Regions from separate parts of the Saccharopolyspora sp. NPDC045839 genome, predicted to be linked through region 2. Evidence: riboswitches for the same ligand, from Rfam matches in the RefSeq annotation. Region 2 holds a riboswitch; the other holds the start of a gene.

Region 1 (3,319 bases), on a different contig from region 2:
CGCGGCACAGCAGAGGAACAACAGCCCGGCCAGGGAAAGTTCCGCGAATCCGGGCCAGTTCAACGCATCGAGCACGAAGAGTGACCCTATGGTCCGCAGGCGCGGGATCCGAGCCGATGTGACCGCCGTCGCGCGGTCCCGCCCGCCACCATCGGCGCAGGTGGCCGCTGTTAACATGGACGACCGTGCCGTGCGGCATTCCGCCGTGGAGGAAATCTGCCCTGGGGCAGCGCCGACGACAGCGCGGCACGATCGATTCAACAGACTGAGAAGAGGCGCCACAGTGGCCAACATCAAGTCCCAGATGAAGCGGATCAAGACCAACGAGCTGGCCCGGCAGCGGAACAAGGCCGTGAAGTCCGCGGTCAAGACCGCCATCCGCAAGTTCCGCGAGGCCGCTGACGCCGGCGAGAAGGACAAGGCCATCGAGCTGCAGCAGGCCGCCAGCCGCGCGCTGGACAAGGCCGCCAGCAAGGGCGTCATCCACAAGAACCAGGCCGCGAACAAGAAGTCCGCGCTGGCGCAGCGCGCCAACCAGCTCTGAGCTGAGGCCGAGCTTCCGGCCCCCTTCCCGCCACGGGCAGGGGGCCGTTTGCATTCACGGGAAAGCGCGGGTCACGAACGCTGGTTGCGGAGCTCCACGAGCCGGAGGACGGTCCGCTCCAGGGCGTAGGTGGCGTCGGCGGCCATGCCCTTGACCCCGGCGTTGACCTCCGCGACCGCCTGCAGCGCCTGCGCGAGGCTCGAAGCGTTCCAGCCGCGGGACTGCGCCAGCGCCTTCTTCACCTTCCACGCGGGCATGCCGAGCTCACCCGCCAGCCGGAACGGATCGTTCCGGCCACCCGCGGCGGCGACCCGGCCGATGGTGCGCACCGAATCAGCGAGGGCATCGGCGATCAGCACGTGCGGAACGCCGAGCTGCACGGCCCACCGCAAGGCCTCCAGCGCCGCAGCCCGATCACCGGTCACCGCCTTCTCCGCGACCGCGAACCCGGTCACCTCCGCACGCCCGCGGTGGTAGCGGCGCACCGCCGTCTCGTCGACCTTGCCGCCGGTGTCGGCGACCAGCTGCGTCGCCGCGGCCGACAGCTCGCGCAGGTCCGAACCGACCGATTCGATCAGGGCGGCCACACCGGCCGCATCGGTCTTCCCGCCGGCCCGGCGCACCTCGTCGCGGACGAACGCCTCCCGCTCGGCAGGTTTGGTGATCTTGTTGCACTCGGTGACGCGCGCGCCGAGTTTGCGCAGCGCATTGGGCAGTTCCTTGCCGTACTTCGACCGGCCGCCGCCGGTGTGCACGATGACGAGCGTGACCCCGTCCGCCGGCTGCCGGGCGTACGTCAGCAGCGCTTCGGCGATCTCCTTGCCCGCGTCTTGCGCGGACTCCACGGCCAGCACCCGGCCCTCGGCGAACAACGACGGACTGAGCAGCTCCGCCAACTCCGGAGGAGTGAGTTCGCTCACCTTCACGCGGCGCAGCTCGGCCTCCGGATCCACGGCGCGGGCGGCTCCGACGGCCGCCCACAGCGCGCGTTCCACCAGCAGTTCTTCGTCGCCGATAACCAGATGCAGCGGATCGGGGACCACGGCCGGTGCACTCATGCACGCATCGTCGCACGCACCCGCGACGGTCCCGCCATCTGGATCGTGCTGGCCAGAACCCGGCGCGGTCCACTAGCGTTGCCGGCACAACCGAATAGCTCATCCAGAGGGGCAGAGGGAACGGCCCGATGAAGCCCCGGCAACCGTTCGTCAGCGAATCGTGATTTTCACCCGCGAGGTCTCTGACGAAAGCGGTGCCAATTCCGACCCGTCCGCGGGACAGATGAGGAGAGGACCTCGCGATGACCGCTGCTGCCCATGCCCAGAATTCGGCGAAGAAGACCTACGACCTGGGCAATGCCGTCGAACTGGTGTCCAAGGAAGAGGGCCACCGGCAGCCGCTGGCCCCGGAATTCGTCTCCTTGGAAGACTTCTCCCCGCTCGAGGTCGCGTACGACTTCGGCCGGATCCGCCGCGAGGACATCGAGGCCGGCCCGCGTTCCATCTGGCGCTACAAGCAGCTGCTCCCGGTGCCCTCCAACGTCGAGGAGCACCCGAACACCGACCCGGGCTGTACCCGGCTGATCCGGGCCGACAACCTCGCGAAGGCGTTGGGCGTCAAGCGGATCTGGATCAAGGACGACACCGGCAACCCCACCCACTCCTTCAAGGACCGCGTCGTCGCGGTGGCGCTGGCCGCCGCCCGCGAATTCGGCTTCAAGGTGCTGGCCTGCCCCTCCACCGGCAACCTCGCCAACGCGGTGGCCGCAGCCGCGGCCCGCGCCGGCTGGGACTCGGTGGTGCTGGTGCCCAAGACCCTGGAGCGCGCCAAGATCCTGATGAGCGCGGTCTACGACGGTTCGCTGCTGGCCGTCGACGGCAACTACGACGACGTGAACCGGCTGGCCACCGAGCTCGCCGCCGAGCACGAGGACTGGGCGTTCGTCAACGTCAACGTCCGGCCCTACTACTCCGAAGGCTCGAAGACGCTGGCCTTCGAGGTCGCCGAGCAGCTCGGCTGGCGCATCCCCGAGCAGATCGTGGTGCCGATCGCCTCCGGCTCGCAGCTGACCAAGGTCTACAAGGGATTCAACGAGCTCGGCCAGGTCGGCCTGGTGGAGCCGAGCCCGGTGCGGATCTTCGGCGCGCAGGCCACCGGCTGTTCCCCGGTGTCGACGGCGTACAAGAGCGGCCACGACGTGGTCCAGCCGGTGCGGCCGGACACCATCGCCCGGTCGCTGGCCATCGGCGCTCCCGCCGACGGCCCCTACGTGCTCGACATCGTGCGCAAGACCGGCGGCGCCATCGAGGACGTCACCGACGACGAGGTCCGCGACGGCATCCGGCTGCTGGCGCGCACCGAGGGCATCTTCGCCGAGACGGCCGGTGGGGTCACCGTGGCCACGGCGAAGAAGCTCATCGAGGCGGGCAAGATCGACCCGGATGCCGAGACCGTGCTGCTGATCACCGGTGACGGCCTGAAGACCCTGGACGCGGTGCAGGACCAGATCGGCCCGAAGGCCACCGTCGCGCCGACCACCGAGGCGGTCAACCAGGCGCTCGGCCTCTGAGCCGACCCGGCGACCTGATTCGAGGGCGCGGCGTCACCGCACGGCGGTGGCGCCGCGCTTTCGTCCACAAGGGACTAACACGGGTATTCGGGTCGCCTCGTCCTACGACTCGCCTGCGCGCAGCGGGTCGCCCCTGGCCACGTAGCGGGGACCCTGCGGGCCGGGCAGGATCGCGATATCTCCTTCCTGATCGGTGCGCAGCACTT
Region 2 (3,319 bases):
TGGTCACCGAGCGCGGCATCCGGGACGCGGTGCGCCAGGCGGTGCTGCCGCTGTGGAACTCCTGGTACTTCCTGGCGCTGTACGCCAACGCCGAGGGCGTCTCCGGCGAGTCCAAGGTGGACAGCGAGCACGTGCTGGACCGGTACATCCTGGCAAAGACGCACGAGCTGGTCGGCGACGTGCAGTCCGCAATGGACTCGTTCGACCTCGCCGGCGCCTGCTCGGACGTGCGGGACTTCCTGGAAGTGCTGACCAACTGGTACGTGCGCCGGTCCCGCGACCGCTTCTGGGCGGGTGACCGGGACGCGATCAACACGCTGCACACCGTGCTGGAGGTGACCAGCCGGGTGGTGGCGCCGATGCTGCCGCTGACCGCGGAGGCGGTCTGGCGCGGGCTGACCGGCGGCCGCTCGGTGCACCTGGCGGACTGGCCGCTGGTCGACGAGCTGCCCGCGGACGCCGCGCTGGTGACCGCGATGGACGAGGTGCGCCAGGTGTGCTCGTCGGTGTCGAGGCTGCGCAAGTCCAACAACCTCCGGGTGCGGTTGCCGCTGGCCAAGCTCGTGGTCGCCACCCCGGACGCGGAGGCGCTGCGGCCCTTCGCGGACCTGATCCGCGACGAGGTCAACGTCAAGGACCTGGAGCTGAGCACCGACGTCGCCGCGCACGGTCACTTCGAGATCGCGGTGAACGCGCGGGCCGCCGGTCCGCGGCTGGGCCGCGACGTGCAGAAGGTGATCAAGGCGGTGAAGTCGGGCGAATGGCAGCGCACCGGCGGCACCGTGGTCGCGGCCGGCATCGAGCTGCAGGAGAACGAGTTCGACGAGCGGCTGGTCTCCACTGACCCCGGCGCGGCATCGGCGCTGCCCGGCGGCAAGGGCCTGGTGGTGCTGGACACCGAGGTGACCCCGGAGCTGGCGGCCGAAGGCCTGGCCCGCGACGTGGTCCGCGTCGTCCAGCAGGCCCGCAAGGAGGCGGACTTCCAGGTCTCCGACCGGATCGCGGTGGCGATCTCGGCCCCGGCCGAGGTCCTGTCGGCCGTCGCCGAGCACCGCGAGTTCATCGCGGCCGAAACGCTGGCGAACGCGGTCGAGTCCGGCGACGTGGCGGACGGCTTCACCGGCACCGCCGGTGAGGGCACCGAGATCAAGATCGGCGTCACCAAGGCCTGATCCCGCGAGGTCAAGGGCGCTTTCCGCCGGATTTCCCGGCGGGAAGCGCCCTTCGCGCTTCCGGGATCGGTGTGACCAAGGCCGCTCCCACGATCCGGGATCGCTGTTGTCCGGTGCCGCAGCGGTTTTCTAAGGTCCGTAGTCGAAGGTCATGAGTGCCAGCGTCAAGCCCCGGCTTGCTGGCCGGCAACCCTCCAACCGCGGTGGGGTGCCCCGGGTGAGGACCTGGCCGGTCGTGCAGGGCGATCCGGCAAGCGCGGACCCCTCCTGGGCGGGTCCGATGAGGCCCCCGAGGAGGCCGTCATGTCTTCTGCCGTCATCGACATCCCGAAGCAGTCCGATGTGGACTACCGGATCCCCGCTGTCGTCGGCCGCTCGCTGCAGGTCCCGCTGGTCACCGGCGAGCACATCGGATACGCGAACCTCGATCACGGGGCGAGCGCGCCTTGTCTGGAGCCGGTGCAGTCGGCGGTGAACGAGCTGCTGCCCTGGTACGCGAGCGTGCACCGCGGCGCCGGGTTCGCCTCCCAGGTGTGCACCCGGGTCTACGAGGGCGCCCGGGACAAGCTCCGGGCCTTCGTCGGCGCCCGGCGCACCGACTCGGTGATCTTCACGCGCAACACCACCGACGCCCTGAACCTGCTGGGGCGGGCGCTGCCGCGCGGCACCTCAGTCGTCGTCTTCGACACCGAGCACCACGCCGCGCTGCTGCCCTGGTCCGGCCCGCGGGTGCGCCGGCTGCCCGCGCCGGAGACCCCGGCGGACGCGGTCGCCGCGCTCGACGCGGCGCTGGCCGAATGCCCGGAGGGGCCGCGGCTGGCGGTGATCACGGGCGCCTCCAACGTCACCGGCGAGGTGTGGCCGGTCGCCGAGCTGGCGAAGGCAGCGCGGCGGCGCGGGGCGCGCACCGTGCTGGACGCCGCGCAGCTCGCGCCGCACCGGCCGGTGCGGATCGGTGAGCTCGACGTCGACTACGTCGCGATCTCCGGGCACAAGCTCTACGCGCCGTTCGGCGCGGGCGCGCTGATCGGCCGCGCGGACTGGCTCAACGCCGCCGAGCCGTACCTGGCGGGCGGCGGCGCGACCCGGCTGGTGCAGGAGCGGTCGGTCAGCTGGACGACCGGGCCGGAGCGGCACGAGGCCGGTTCGCCGAACACCGTCGGGGTGCACGCGCTGGCCAAGGCCTGCGAGACCCTCGCGGCGAACTGGCCGGACGTCGTCGAGCACGAGGAGACGCTGCTGCGCCGGCTGCGGGCCGGGCTGCGCGGCGTGCCGGGGCTGCGCGAGCTCCGGTTGTTCGACGCCGATCATGACCGGGTCGGCGTGGTGAGCTTCACCATCGACGGGCAGGACCCCGGCCTGCTGGCCGCGGCGCTTTCCGCGGAGCACGGCATCGGCGTCCGCGACGGCCTGTTCTGCGCGCACGTGGCCACGCGTCGGCTGCTCTCGCGGGCGGGCTCGGCCGCCGACCGCGCGGTGCGCGTCAGCGTCGGGCTGGGCACGACGGCGGAGCACATCGACCGCCTGGTGAACGCGTTGCGGCGGCTGGTGGCAGTGGGTCCGGTCTGGCGGTACGAGCAGGTCGACGGCCGCTGGGCGCCGGTCAACGACCCGCGCCCGCTGCCGGACTTCCTCGGCTGACCGCTCCGCACCGCGGAACCGGACTTCCATTCGTCCCGATTTTGCCTAAAATCGGGAGCTTCCCGCACCGGGCCGGGTCTCCCGATTTTGCCTAAAATTGGGAATCTTCGTGGCGGGGCGCAACGATCGGGGCTTCCGGTTTTGCCTAAAATCGGGCGGTTCCCCGCGTCGGGGTTCAGCGATTCGGTACTGCCGTGATGCGCCCGTCCAGGTTCAGGGACAATGGCCGGTGTGAGCACCGAGCAGTCCTCCCCGAGGGAGTCCTCAGCAGAGCCGGCGGGCACCGAGCCGACCGCCGCGGAACAGGCACCCGAGACGCAAGCCGAGGCGGCGGAGTCGCCCAAGCGCGCCTCCGGGAAGCTGCTCGGGTTGCTGGGCGGGGTCGCCGTGGTGGCCCTGGCCATCGACATCCTCACCAAGGTCGCCGTGGTGGCCAACCTGGAGGGCAAGCAGCCGGTCGAGTTGTTCGGCGGCCTGCTCTACCTCGACGTGCTGCGCAACCCCGG

What was found. Region 2 has a riboswitch for S-adenosylmethionine ahead of AC07EQ_RS12305 (aminotransferase class V-fold PLP-dependent enzyme). Riboswitches for the same ligand answer to the same signal wherever they lie in the genome.
Region 1: linked by a shared signal. The riboswitch ahead of thrC (threonine synthase) and the one ahead of AC07EQ_RS12305 (aminotransferase class V-fold PLP-dependent enzyme) in region 2 are both predicted to bind S-adenosylmethionine.

The regions. Positions count from the first base shown of each region.
Region 1 covers NZ_JBWKKH010000008.1:83,315-86,633, forward strand. Annotated here, with positions in the region: gene AC07EQ_RS13915 (TSUP family transporter) at 1-75, opposite strand, end outside; gene rpsT (30S ribosomal protein S20) at 284-544, shown strand; gene holA (DNA polymerase III subunit delta) at 616-1,602, opposite strand; SAM riboswitch class I at 1,699-1,832, shown strand; gene thrC (threonine synthase) at 1,845-3,113, shown strand; gene AC07EQ_RS13935 (ComEC/Rec2 family competence protein) at 3,216-3,319, opposite strand, start outside.
Region 2 covers NZ_JBWKKH010000007.1:55,510-58,828, reverse strand. Annotated here, with positions in the region: gene ileS (isoleucine--tRNA ligase) at 1-1,172, shown strand, start outside; SAM riboswitch class IV at 1,320-1,435, shown strand; gene AC07EQ_RS12305 (aminotransferase class V-fold PLP-dependent enzyme) at 1,476-2,813, shown strand; gene lspA (signal peptidase II) at 3,036-3,319, shown strand, end outside.